DNA from 2 places in the Peribacillus sp. NPDC058075 genome. Region 1 is predicted to be linked to the other one. Evidence: predicted binding sites of a transcription regulator. Region 1 holds the regulator's gene; the other holds the start of a gene.
The links. Region 1 encodes LexA, which represses DNA repair genes until DNA is damaged. Its sites were predicted from a motif close to CGAACATATGTTCG; they were not measured.
Positions count from the first base shown of each region.

Region 2: a site for LexA is predicted at 4,911-4,924, ahead of addB (helicase-exonuclease AddAB subunit AddB). Genes of this name have one in related genera too.

Region 1 covers NZ_JBHVSL010000001.1:2,304,699-2,311,146, reverse strand. Annotated here, with positions in the region: gene ACFVS1_RS11480 (LexA family protein) at 1-598, opposite strand, end outside; gene ACFVS1_RS11475 (helix-turn-helix transcriptional regulator) at 733-957, shown strand; gene ACFVS1_RS11470 (esterase/lipase family protein) at 1,715-3,247, shown strand; gene ACFVS1_RS11465 (hypothetical protein) at 3,743-4,030, opposite strand; gene ACFVS1_RS11460 (glucosaminidase domain-containing protein) at 4,394-5,008, shown strand; gene lexA (transcriptional repressor LexA) at 5,234-5,857, opposite strand; gene yneA (cell division suppressor protein YneA) at 6,013-6,324, shown strand; gene ACFVS1_RS11445 (YneB family resolvase-like protein) at 6,344-6,448, shown strand, end outside.
Region 2 covers NZ_JBHVSL010000001.1:3,194,597-3,201,044, forward strand. Annotated here, with positions in the region: gene addA (helicase-exonuclease AddAB subunit AddA) at 1-1,292, opposite strand, end outside; gene addB (helicase-exonuclease AddAB subunit AddB) at 1,285-4,782, opposite strand; gene lepB (signal peptidase I) at 4,972-5,535, opposite strand; gene ACFVS1_RS15855 (TVP38/TMEM64 family protein) at 5,569-6,183, opposite strand.

The DNA of each region.
Region 1 (6,448 bases):
TTCGAACTCTATCATTTTTGATGTTATAGGTTTTTTCTTCATAAAAAGGATCTGTGCTGCAGGGAGAGAGTGTGATGTTTTCTTCATCGATATTCACTTTTTTGACCGTAGCATCGTGACCATTTACCAAGACAACTCCAATTTTTCCTTTATCGACGTAGGTTGTTTTTTCAACGAGAATCAATGAACCGTCACTGAATTCTTTGTTCATGCTATTGCCACTCACTCTCAGGAAAAAATATTCTTTATTCGTTTTTAACATCGAATTTAATGTCGGCATATAGGCTTCTATATATTCATTGGTAAAATTGGGATCTCCAGCAGGAATATTGCCATAGACTCCAATTAATCTTACATTCTTTTCATTAAGAAATTCCATTCCAGGAGCATTTCTGAAGATGGGTGCTCCTTCAATGAGGTGGGATAGCGGTATTTCAAAGCATGCGGACATCATGCTCAATTTATCCATTAAAGGTTTATTCCGTCCGGATTCCCATGCTGATACTGCAGTTGGCGCCACTTTTAATATATTTGCCAAATCTTCTTGTGTCATTTTTCTTTCTTTTCTTAACATTTTAATCCGTTCACCAATGTGCATATTTCTTCACCTCTTACTAGAATATACACCATGAGTGAAAGTGAGTAAACTTAAAGTGCGTGAATTTTGCGAAAAATTGTTGGTAACTATACTTCAAGTGTGATATCATTTTTTTAGATAGGTGGTGACAAGATATGACAAACGTTAAGTTCACACTTAAACAAGCGAGGAAGTATAAAGGTTTGACACAAGAAGAAATGGCTAAAGTGCTGAAAATGGCCAAAAGGACTTACATTGACTATGAGCAATATAAGATTCCTTTGCGAATCGATAAGGCTTATTTGTTTGCTGAATGTGTAGGGTTCTCGATCGACGACATCATTTTTTTTGATCCCCACCTACACTTCAAATGTAGTTAAAGGATCAAGACCATCAACCATTTCTTCACCAAAGTAACCATTCCTGGAGCAAGATTTAAGAAATGATCGAAAGAAAAAAAGAGGAAAGGGAAATCAGATAAACATATTGTACAATCGGAAGAACAGCATGGCCCTGAAATTATTCATCCAGTTCTCATTTGTGAAATAGGCGTATGTGGGGTTGAGGGAAGGCTTTAAGGAGTTAAAAGTCCAAATAGACGATTGATACTGAGATCCCTATGAATGACAGGCAATTGCTGTGAAAGAATTTTTTTCAACAATTTACTTAATGTCTAGGATGGACTTCAAAACACCATGAATAGGAGTAATTGGAACTTGGCAAATTCGAAGAATAATATATGGGTGATCATAAAAAAGTCAAGCCCTATATCCTTTACAGGAGAAGGGCTTATTCTCTTTTTTGTGAACTTACGGCAGTCGATATATGGATGTACTTTATAAGGATCATTTCATAAATGGAAAATGACTGTATACATAAACGAATCAAACCATCATACTATATCTCCATCTATTATGAATTCTTCTAGTTTTTTTCTCCCATCTTTATGAAAATAGCAGGTAATGGTATGCAAAAGTACAAATATATACTAATGAAGGCTATGAAAGGCCTGGAAGGAGGGCGTTGATAACAGGATGAGTTCGAAGAAATTCCACTTGATATTGGAGGAGATAACCATTGAAAAGGAATGTAATCAATTATGTCGTTTTTCTTGTCCTCATTCTAACCATATTAATTATGGTTAAGCCAGACATTTCCTCAGCAGGAAAATTAAAGCCTCCTTCCGAAACGTTCAGTCCAGGAGATTGGTTTCTTGGAAGTATTCCTCCCAATCTTGATACAAAGAAACCACCGATCGTGTTTGTTCAAGGGAAAAACGGCAGTTCAACCAGCTGGTACGGTGAAACGGATTATCATGGTGTCAATGATATGTATACCAAAGCGTATGAAGCAGGCTACCAAACTGTTTTTGTTCAGCTTCATGATTCAGCTGGAAATGGATCAGTGAGCCAATATGCTAATGGAAGGCTTTTAGCTCAAATGCTTGCAGAAATCAGTAACCATTTCGGGGGCGAAAAAGTAAATATTATAGCTCACAGCAAAGGGGGCCCAGATACCCAAGCGGCTCTAGTGCACTATGGAGCACACCAATATGTTGGAAGGGTGATCACTTTAGCTTCCCCTCATCATGGTTCTCACCTAGCCGATTTGGCTTATAGCTGGTATGCGGGCTGGCTTGGTTCCCTATTAGGTCAAAAAGATGAGGGAACTTATTCTTTACAAGTTGGTAAAATGGCGGAATTTCGTTCTGTCACGGATAACCATGTTAATTCTCGTAAAAACATGTATTTCACTGTGGCAGGCATGAACAGAGGCCCGGTTCTATCAGCCTTATCTATGGGTGGACAATATTTATCTTCATATGGGGAAAATGATGGTCTAGTGAATGTATGGAGTACAAAAATACCCTATGCAACACATTTATTTTCAGATCCCAACTTTGATCACGACAATATACGAGTTGGCTCAGCCGTATTTTCAAGAATTGAACCATATTTAAGAAGCACTTCCGCCGCTGGAATCCCTGAATATAATGTCAATTATAAAGAACGGGTTGAAGATGATGTCATTACAACCGCACTCGCTCAAACCGTTTTGGGTGATGTCCTGAAACAAAATGTCTGGATCGAACGAAGCTTCCATGTAAATGAAGCAGCCCCAGGCAATATAAACATATATACAGCCTCAAATGATGTCGAGGTTGAATTGATTTCTCCATCCAATAAAAAGTATTCACCTTCCTTAAAGGCGCATTCAGCCAAAAATGAAACTTCCTTTTTTAATGGTGCAACGATCCACTCGTTCAATAGAAACAACCTTGAAATGGGTGATTGGAAAGTGCGAATGAAGACTAAATCGTCAAAAGACGCCTACCTGCTCACGGCACAATTTAACGAAAAGAATCCCATTACATTAAGTATGGCAGGTAAAGTTAAGCAAAAAGATGCAAAATTTTTAATAAAGAACCCAATGATTGATAAAAAAAGGCCAATCAGCACAACATTTTCGGTTCATCTAATAGATGAAACCGGTAATGAAATTCGTGAAAAAAGCTCAATTAAGGCAATGGATACTGAAAATTTTACCGGCACCCTTCCAGAAGTACCTAAGTCAGGGGTTTATAACGTAACAATAGATGTCAAGGAAAAAAATGTGTATGGCACTGAAAGAACCCGGACGCTGATTCGTTCGGTCTATATTGAGAAATAGTGAAATCCTTTCTTTTCTTAAGGCTGTTTTCGCATACTTTGTTGCTATTTACTGCGATTTACCAAGTAGTGCGGGGTGGTTGATTTCCCCTCCAGATGCTCGTTTTCCGCGGGGCGGGCGGTGAGCCTCCTCGGCGTAAACGCCTGTGGGGTCTCACCTGTCCCGCTGCTCCCGCAGGAGTCTCGCACTTCCGCTCCAATCAACCTTAAATCGTTTTGTTTTAAAAACAACAATCTTTACGAAAAGAGCCTTTCTTAAAAAGGGTATCAGACTATAGACATATTCTAAGTTTCTTTTATTTTAAAAAAAGATTCAGTCGATTGCAGAAAATCCGCTTTCTTTTCGCCGATGGTCTGCCAAGCATGCTCGGCTAAAAGGATAACTTACTTTTCCCGACAAATTGATCCCCTCTCTTAATTAAGGAGGGGTTTTTTGGATGTGTGTAATGGGATGTAACATGGGTGTTAGTGGCAGCGAGAGACAACCTGTATAGGTTTAATCCGTCTTTTTATAGGATTCTCTATAAGACAAAATACCAGTTTTGAGTGCAGCATAATTGCCTATGCTTGCATAGCCATAAAACCAGCCCATGAAAATTCCTGAAACGAAGTGATGACGATGACTGATGAAAATGGAAATGAACAAGCCAAGGGCCAAAGCGATGGCAGGGATGAATTTTGGATGAATATGAAACATGACCTTAATAAGTTGAGTAAGAATCATGATGGTAGGAATGGCTATCACTGCATCCCAAAAGTTTGTATGGATGGTCGGGAAGTCCATGATTTCACCACCTTAAATTGAAGTTTTCAAAATTATTTTTTGTTTTTCATCAATTTTTTATACACTGATTAAAATTTAAAATGAATTATTAAAAGTTTTAGACAAGTTTTGAAGATTTCCAGTGTTCAATTTAAAAAGCCGTCAATCCGTTTGAATATATGGATTGGCGGCTTTTCCTTGTTGGTGGGGAAATGGATAAATAGTACGCGGAGCGAACTATTCGAGGTAAGTAATCTAAAAATTAGCCAGATCATCGGAACCTTTTGTACAGGACAAGCTGTAACCTTTTTCATAGATGAGAATACGATAAGAATGAAGATAAACAGTGAAAAATGAAGTAATGCCTATTAGTGGGAGGTTCTAATGAGCAAAGAAACATTTATTAAGGAAATTGCTCCCTATGCCCAGAAAATTCAACAGGAATTTAAAATATTACCTTCGGTTGTCATAGCACAAGCTTGTTTGGAGAGTGGATATGGGACAAGTTTATTAGCAAGCAAAGGTAAAAATATATTCGGTACAAAAGGTGACTTCAAGGGTGAGTCTGTCATTATTCAGACAATGGAATATGTCAATGGTGTGCCTGTTCAAGTATGGAACAAATTCAGAAAATATCCATCTTGGGAAGAAAGTCTTCGAGATCTTGCCACTTTATATGTAAAGGGGACTTCGTGGAATAGAAGTCTTTATACAGCTGTCATTGGAGAAAAAGATTACAGAAAAGCACTTAAAGCAATATTCGATGCGGGGTACGCATCGGATCCCCAATATATTGAAAAACTGGTGAACCTTATCGAAACAAGCAATTTAACAAAATATGATGCAAGCATTGAAGAGGTTTATCATATTGTCCAAAAAGGGGATACCGTCTCTGCGCTTGCAAAAGCATACGGTTCTACACAAGTGCAGATTCAACAGTGGAATGGCTTGGTCGACCTTAACCTCATAAAGGTGAACCAAAGATTAAGAGTGAAGTGAATTTTAACTGGGAGCGGTAATTGAAGCTCTCTTTTTTATTGTAATCAGATTGTTTCCAAAGTAAATATTAGGCCATCGTATAACTTCCATCCGTAAAAAAGGATGTTTAAATTCCCAAGAAAATCTGATTCTATTAATAAATATATCAATATCCACTCTTCCATATGCATATTGAGAGAATTCAGGACATAGATTAAACAAACAAAAAAAGCGCCGTTAGCGCTTTTAGTGTATTTGTCTATATAAGCCTATTACTTTTCCAAGGATCGAAACATCTCGTAAAATAATTGGTTCCATATTTGAGTTCTCAGGCTGAAGCCTTATGTAATCCGGTTCCTTAAAGAATCGTTTTACAGTGGCTTCATCATCTTCCGTCATGGCCACGACGATATCTCCATTATTGGCATTGCTTTGTTGTTTCACGATGACATAATCCCCATCATGAATTCCTGCTTCGATCATACTTTCACCCATGATTTCCAGCATGAATACATGGTCATCATGTGGAACCATGCTTTCGGGAAGCGGAAAGTATTCTTCTATGTTCTCAATGGCCGTTATCGGCATACCCGCTGTTACTTTTCCAAGTAACGGCACGTTCACGACATTGACTTTGGGAATATTGTTCGCTTCCTCCAAATTCATTATTTCAATGGCCCTTGGCTTGGTAGGGTCACGTCTAATCAGGCCTTTGCTTTCCAGACGTGATAAATGTCCGTGTACTGTTGAACTTGAAGCAAGTCCCACTGCTTCGCCAATCTCCCGTACGGAAGGTGGATACCCTTTTTGGCGGACCTCTTCTTTAATGAAATCAAGAATATCTTGCTGCCGTTTTGATAGTTTAGTCATTTGTGCACCTCTTCCCCAATGTTCTTTGCTACATTATAGCATGGCCCCCAACTCTATACAAACATAAGTTCGAATTTTGTTGTTGACTGAAACAAACGTTCGTATTATAATTTGGACATAACATACGAACGAACATTCGCTTTGGAGGGATATTGATGAAAAATTTATACAAAAATTATATTTATACGATTCTATTAGCGGGATCAGTATTCATCTTTTCAATTTTATTCTCTTGTACATTGAACAATGATCCAAAAAAGGATTTCCTTTCTATAGAAGTAAGTGAAGGTGATACCCTATGGGGAATTGCCGAAGAATATGAAGAAGCAAATTTGACAAAAAAAGAATTCATTGGTTGGATAGAAGAGCATAATGGAGTCAGGGCGGATACAATTAAACCTGGTCAAGTCATCGTCATACCGGTTAAAGGGGAAGAGCTTGTCCAGAATTTGGCCAGTGAGCAGTAAGTAGTGAAGGTAGGGTATTATGAAGGCGGTAATCTATTGTAGGGTCAGCACAGAAAAAGAGTCACAGGAAACATCATTGGCAAGGCAGGAAGATGAGTTAGTCAAATTGGCAGAAAAGATGGAC
Region 2 (6,448 bases), 890 kb from region 1:
GCCGTCACAAGTTTTAAAATGGATTCCTGAACCAGGTTAGTATCCTGATACTCATCCACTAGCACCTCTTTGAACTGGTTCCTGTATTCGATGGCTGCTGCGGAAGGTTTTCGTTCACCACCCGCCGTTTCCCCTGTCAAAATTTGAAGACAATAATGTTCTAAATCAGCGAAATCCACCAAGTTCTTTTCTGCTTTTGCAGCAAAGAACCTTTCGTCAAACCGTTTAACAAGCATTACAAGTGTATCGACATATCCCTTGAGCTCCCTTATATCCCGCAAGTAGCTTTCCGGTTTACGGGAAAATAACTCTTCCTGTAACGATTTGATGATCTTCTTCGCCTTATCCCGGTACTTGGTAGCCTCATCCGTAATTTCTTTGATAAACTCCGAACCAGAAAGGCGTTTTGCCGTCCCAAATTTCACGTTTTGGATTTCTTCATAAAGAGAATTCCAAGATTGGTCCTTCACCTCCGAAAGTTTAGCAACCATGGCAAGATCGGCTATATAGTTTTCAGCCCTTGGTGCCGGCCCCCCAGGGATTTTTGTCAACGCAAGCGAGCGTTCCAATAAATCCTTGGAGGTGTCCAATTGTAAACCAATATCGAACTTCAATGAATCGATAAACGAAAGATCATCAATCCCATCATCATCTGCCAGCTCATACATGCTGGCGGCACCATCAAGCCATCGGTTCGGGTCTGGATTCGATTGCGAAAAATCATGCAGCGATCGAACGATATTCTGAAGTGCATCATCGTTTCTATCGCTAGTGAAAGCATCAACCAAATTAAAGAACTCTTCATTATCACTTTGCCCATACTGATCCTCGAAAAGCTCTTCCATCACTTCATCACGAAGCAGCTGAATCTCGGTAGAATCTGCAATCCGGAAGCCCGGGTCGATATCCGTCAGGTAATAATACTTCCTGATCACCTCTAAACAAAAGGAATGAAGTGTAGAAATCGAAGCACGATTAATCAAGCTCAACTGCTTACGCAAATGCTGTGAATGCGGATTATCATTGATCGCTTTTTCTAATGCCTCACTTATCCGATGACGCATCTCGGCAGCCGAGGCATTGGTGAATGTAACGACGAGCAGTTCATCAACATCGATGGGATCTTCTTCTGAAATGACTTTTTGAATGATCCTGTTGACCAGCACCGCTGTTTTCCCTGAGCCTGCTGCCGCCGCAACCAGAATATCCTGATCTTTAGCCCATATCGCCTTCCATTGATCTTCCGTCCAAGTCACGTCTCCTGGCAGAGCAGGAATTTTCGTTTTACTCATCGCTCTTCCCCTCCCCCCTTAATAGCTCAAGAACGTCATTTTGTTTTTTCTGTGCCAAATTCCTGAATTGGTTCTCCTCCAGTGACTGGTCGAATTGGCATACAGATTTAAAGGAACAGAAGGTACACGGCGTTTTTTCCTTTAATTTGTATGGCGTTATATCCACATCACCATCGACCATTCGATCACCAGCCTCCTGATAAATACGGCGCACATGATGATTCAGAAGCGAAAACTCTTCCCTGCTGGCAACTTTGGAAGCCGCAAGGAGCGATCCGTCCTTTTTAAATCCAGCTGGAATGATATCCGACTTACCAGGATTTTCAATATCAAGCGAGGTATCCATCATTTGAATGACATTTGAATGATCCAGTACAAGTCCATTCATTTTAAAACTTTTATAAATTTCTTCTTCAATTTTATCCAAGCTGAGCATTCCCTTTGATTTGACAACGGGATTATGCACATGAAAATATAAAACCCCGGCAGGGATCGCTTCTTTTCCAATAAGCGACTTGGAATGGGTGACGACGATATCAAGGTATGTCAACATCTGCAGCGCGAGTCCATAATATACTTCACTCATGTTCAGTTCCTTTTCACTCGACTTATAATCGAGCACACGCAAATAGACACCTTCATCTTCTTCCGCTTTATCCACACGGTCGATCCGCCCGATCAATTCCATCTTCGTACCGTTTTTCAATGTGAAAGAAAGTGGCGGCAGCTCGCCATTTTTTCCGAATCCGAGTTCTAGTCCGATTGGAGCAAAACCGCTCACCTTTGCATGTTCACTTAATACGATCGAGGCCCGTCCAATCACATGTTCCAGTTTCCTGCGTAAATAGTGATGGCGGTTCGTACTTAACAAAATTTGATTTTGGAGTTTAGGAGCAAGTCTCTCCACAGCAATTCTGGCCAGCTCCAAGCATTGTTCGGCAGTCAATGTAGACCAAGGAATATCATGTTCCTTTAAGTAATCGGAAATCATTTTCAACGCTCCATGGAACATCTCGCCTATATCCGGTGCATCCAAACGGAAAATTTGCCGTTCCCTCAATTTCAAGCCATGAGCCGCATAGTGGGAAAACGGGCAGCTATTGAACATTTCCATCCTGGATACACTCGTAAGAATGCTCTCACCGTATAATTGCTTACTTGTTTCCTCAGATAATTTCTTTGTCCTATTTTGATAAAAAAGGCTCGATAAAACCTTAGTTACTGAAGGACCGGCCTTTTCATCATCAAGAATGGCATTATATACATCCCACCATAGTGAATGGATTGGATAGTTCCTTTTTTTCAGCTGCAATTGGGCAGCCAGGTACGATAGGGCCACATCATGATTCACAGCATATTTCACCTGTTCCTCAGCAGGCAGATCGGACGGATCGTTCATATAATACACTTCGGAAACGTTAGGCAATACGTCCCTTACCCGTTTTAAATAGGATGACGGTAAAAGTGCCTTCCCTTCCACATCGGCAAGCGGATATGATAGATAAAGGGCCTCTGCAGGCGTTGTAAATGCTTTGTACGCTGTAAACTCCTCATCCAGCAGGCGCACTTTTGAACTTGGGGCAACATCAAGTCCACCAGCCAGCAGCACATCACGATCACTATCTGAAAATATTCCGTCAGATACAGCTTTTCCTGGCAGAACCCCTTCGTTCAGGCCGATAACAAAAGCTGTCTTTACATCATCCAGGCGGGATAAATCTAGATTAGCGACCAATACTTGGTCAATTGCCGGCGGTACCAAAGAAAATTCAAGAGATTCCAGACCAGCTTCAATGATTACCGCAAACTGTTTCATGGAAAGCTCTTCCCCGCTCAGCAGTTCAACGAATTGATCCAATAGGTCGACAACAGCATTCCATGTTTGCTCATGCTCTCTTGCCGATACCAAATCACCCGCTTCTTCTGCCTCTAGTTTCAGCTTTTCCAATTTTTCCGGTACATGCAATTCTTCAAGATATAGATAAAGGGCTTCACACAATTCCCTGCCATTAGCAGCCTTTTTAACACGTTTTGAGAGCTTCAAGATGGGCTCGGTAAATAATTGCTTCATCTCATTCAACTCTTGCTCGAGCTTCATTTCCTTATCCGTTTGGTTCCGGTCCTCGAGTTCCAGGCCGCGGAAGCGCCGGTATGTCCAACGATCTTTGGACGTCCACCTGCTTCCTTTAATGCCGCGGGCCAGCACATAGTTCTCCAGCTTATCTACCTGTTCGCGCATCCTATCGTGGTTTTTTTGCAGCGGAAATAGAAGCTCCGTCTTGATTGCACGAAATACCGGCTCATAACGCCAATAACCATTGATGATCTCCAAAGTAGAACGAATCAGTTCAATCAGAGGATGATTCAGCATCGTCCGTTTGGAATCGACGAACAAGGGAATTTGATAATCCCGAAAAACGGTTTGTAAAATATCTGAGTATGCTTCCCCATTACGAACTAAAATCGCAATATCACGGTAACGGTGCTGTTTCTGTCTGACCAGCGACAAGATATCCCGGGCAACTCCTTCAATCTCAGCTCTGCGGTTAACTGCCTGGGCGATCGTTACATCAGGTGACTGCTCAAACGTTTGTGCAGGGCGAATGGCAAAATAAGTTTCCAGATGATTCAGCCCCGGACTCTTTCCAAACCTTTCCGTCCCTTTTAAGATTCGATCTTCTGAAATCGGTATGCCATTCCTCAATCCAGCCTGATAAAGGTGATGATAAAGATTTCCCGTTTGCCTGAACAGCTGCAAATCATCCGGGGCATATTGCCTGTAGGGCTGATCTAACGTCAGTGAAATCGTTACACTCCTGCACAGCTTCATCATTTCTTCCACAATCATTAATTCCTGTGGAGTCAAGCTATAAAAACCATCGATGTATATATCTGCATTCCTTATATATGAAGACTCTGGCATTTTCTCGATCAGCAAAGTGAAATAATCTTCGGAATCTAAATATTTGTTAACCATTTCATCCTCAAAAGCCTGATAGACCAATTCAAGATCATGCAGTTTATCCTGAATGCCGCTGCCGGCCTGTGAGGTTTCTGCCAAATAGCTTTGAATGTCATCAGGTTGGATGCAATATTGCTTGAACTCAGCCAGCATTAGCTCCATCTGTGCAATGAACCCCTGCTTATCAGCAGATCGACGAAACATCTTTAACTCTTCCTTTTTATCATCCATGATCTTCCGTATCAACATATTGACGCCGACACTGTCCAAATGCAGCCGGCTCATCCCCCCGGTTTCCTGAAGGACGCGCCATGCAAGCCTGCTAAAACTGAAAACCTGTGTCCGGATCATTCCGGCAAGGCCTGGTGTTTTAATTAATTTATATTCAGATAGAAACGTCATCTGATCAGGAACGAGGTAAATAATTGGATTTCCTTCGGGATCTTCTGTCAATTTGGAGCGAATTTCGTCCAATATATTCGAAGTTTTCCCTGCACCCGATCTTCCCAGTAAAAAACGGAGTGACATCTCTTTTTCCCCCTTACAACATAATATCTAGACCCATCATACCAGAAATACTTTCGACTTTATGACTAGGTTTCTGTTTCCAATTAGATTTACTTTCTATTATTTTACCGTTTCCCTTGAAAAAACACCAATCGTACGTTCGCGTTTCCCCAAAAAGAAAAAGCCCACATAATTTGGGGGCTTCCACAATTATTCACCTGTAAATTTAAAATTGAAATCATGGACCGGCCAATATCGAACATCCACTTTACCGACAACATTTTCAACCGGTATATAACCAAAATGACGGCTGTCAGCACTTTCAAGACGATTATCACCCATAACAAAAAGCTTACCCTCCGGAACTTCGGTCATGTCCGTCAATTCTTTTAATGTGAAATCACCCGTAAAATCCTGTTCCGGGAAACCTTCCTTGACTTTCTCAAGATAAGGCTCATCCACTTTCTCACCATTTACGTAAAGCCAATCATCTTTATAACGAATTCGGTCACCTGCAATCCCTATAACTCGCTTAACATAATCTTCTTTTGAATTCGCATGAAAAACAATAATGTCAAAACGATTGATATCATGAATCTGGTAATTGATTTTATTCACGACAAGTTTATTTCCATCTTCAAGGGTCGGCTGCATCGACTTCCCTTCAACATCATAGCTTGAAAAGAGAAATGTACGGATTAAGATGTAAATAACAAAAGCTATCATCGCTGGTTTTATCCAATCGGATAAAGAATTCTTGTTTGTTTTTTCCATCTAGTTCAACCCCTACTGCATTTATATATTAATTTATTGTCCTTCTTCTCTCTTCATGCTTTTATTTAACCTGACTTCCAGTCTTTTCCCCACATACCATAGGATAAAGATGACGATTCCGATAATGACCGTTCGCACAGGGTTATGAATTAAGGATACTAAATCGTAACCTACGAAGCTGATCGTAAAAATCATCACCGCTTTCCCACCCACTACTGCAAGTCCATATTGCAGGGTACTGACTTTTGAAAGTCCTGCCACGATATTAACGATAGCCGAAGGTGTAAAAGGGAAGCAGAGTAATATGAACAAAGGACCGAATCCATGGTTCTCAACCCAAACCATCAACCTCTGCACCTGTTTATGCTTTTGTAAAAATCGGAAAAACCTCATTTGACCATATCTTCTAATAATCCAAAAGATCAAAAAAGACCCCGCTACCGCACCAATCCAAGAAAATAAAAATCCCCACCAGAGACCAAAAGCCGTTGCATTAGCAAGCACGAACACCACTAAGGGCAAAAAAGGCAAAAAAGCTTCCAGCATCGGCAGCAAGATCCCAGGGATTGGACCGAATGAGCGATATTGCTGAATAAGTGCCGATATATGATCAAGTGTAAACCACTCACGTATAGTATCCAAATCCATAATTATCTCCCTCGACATGCTGCCATCAATGCAGCATAAACTTATTAAAAACTGTTTATTTTAGATATATCACTTTCCCTTGAAATTGCAAGAATTATTATCCATATATCTTCATACTTTCCCTATCTCCGGAAAACATAATCTTGTTAACGAATATTTCTTGATTTATCAAAACTGCTTGCATATACACGGAAAATACATTAGGATAAAAAAACAGAACACATGTTCTTATTTTGCGGAATATACATACTATTATTAAAAACGC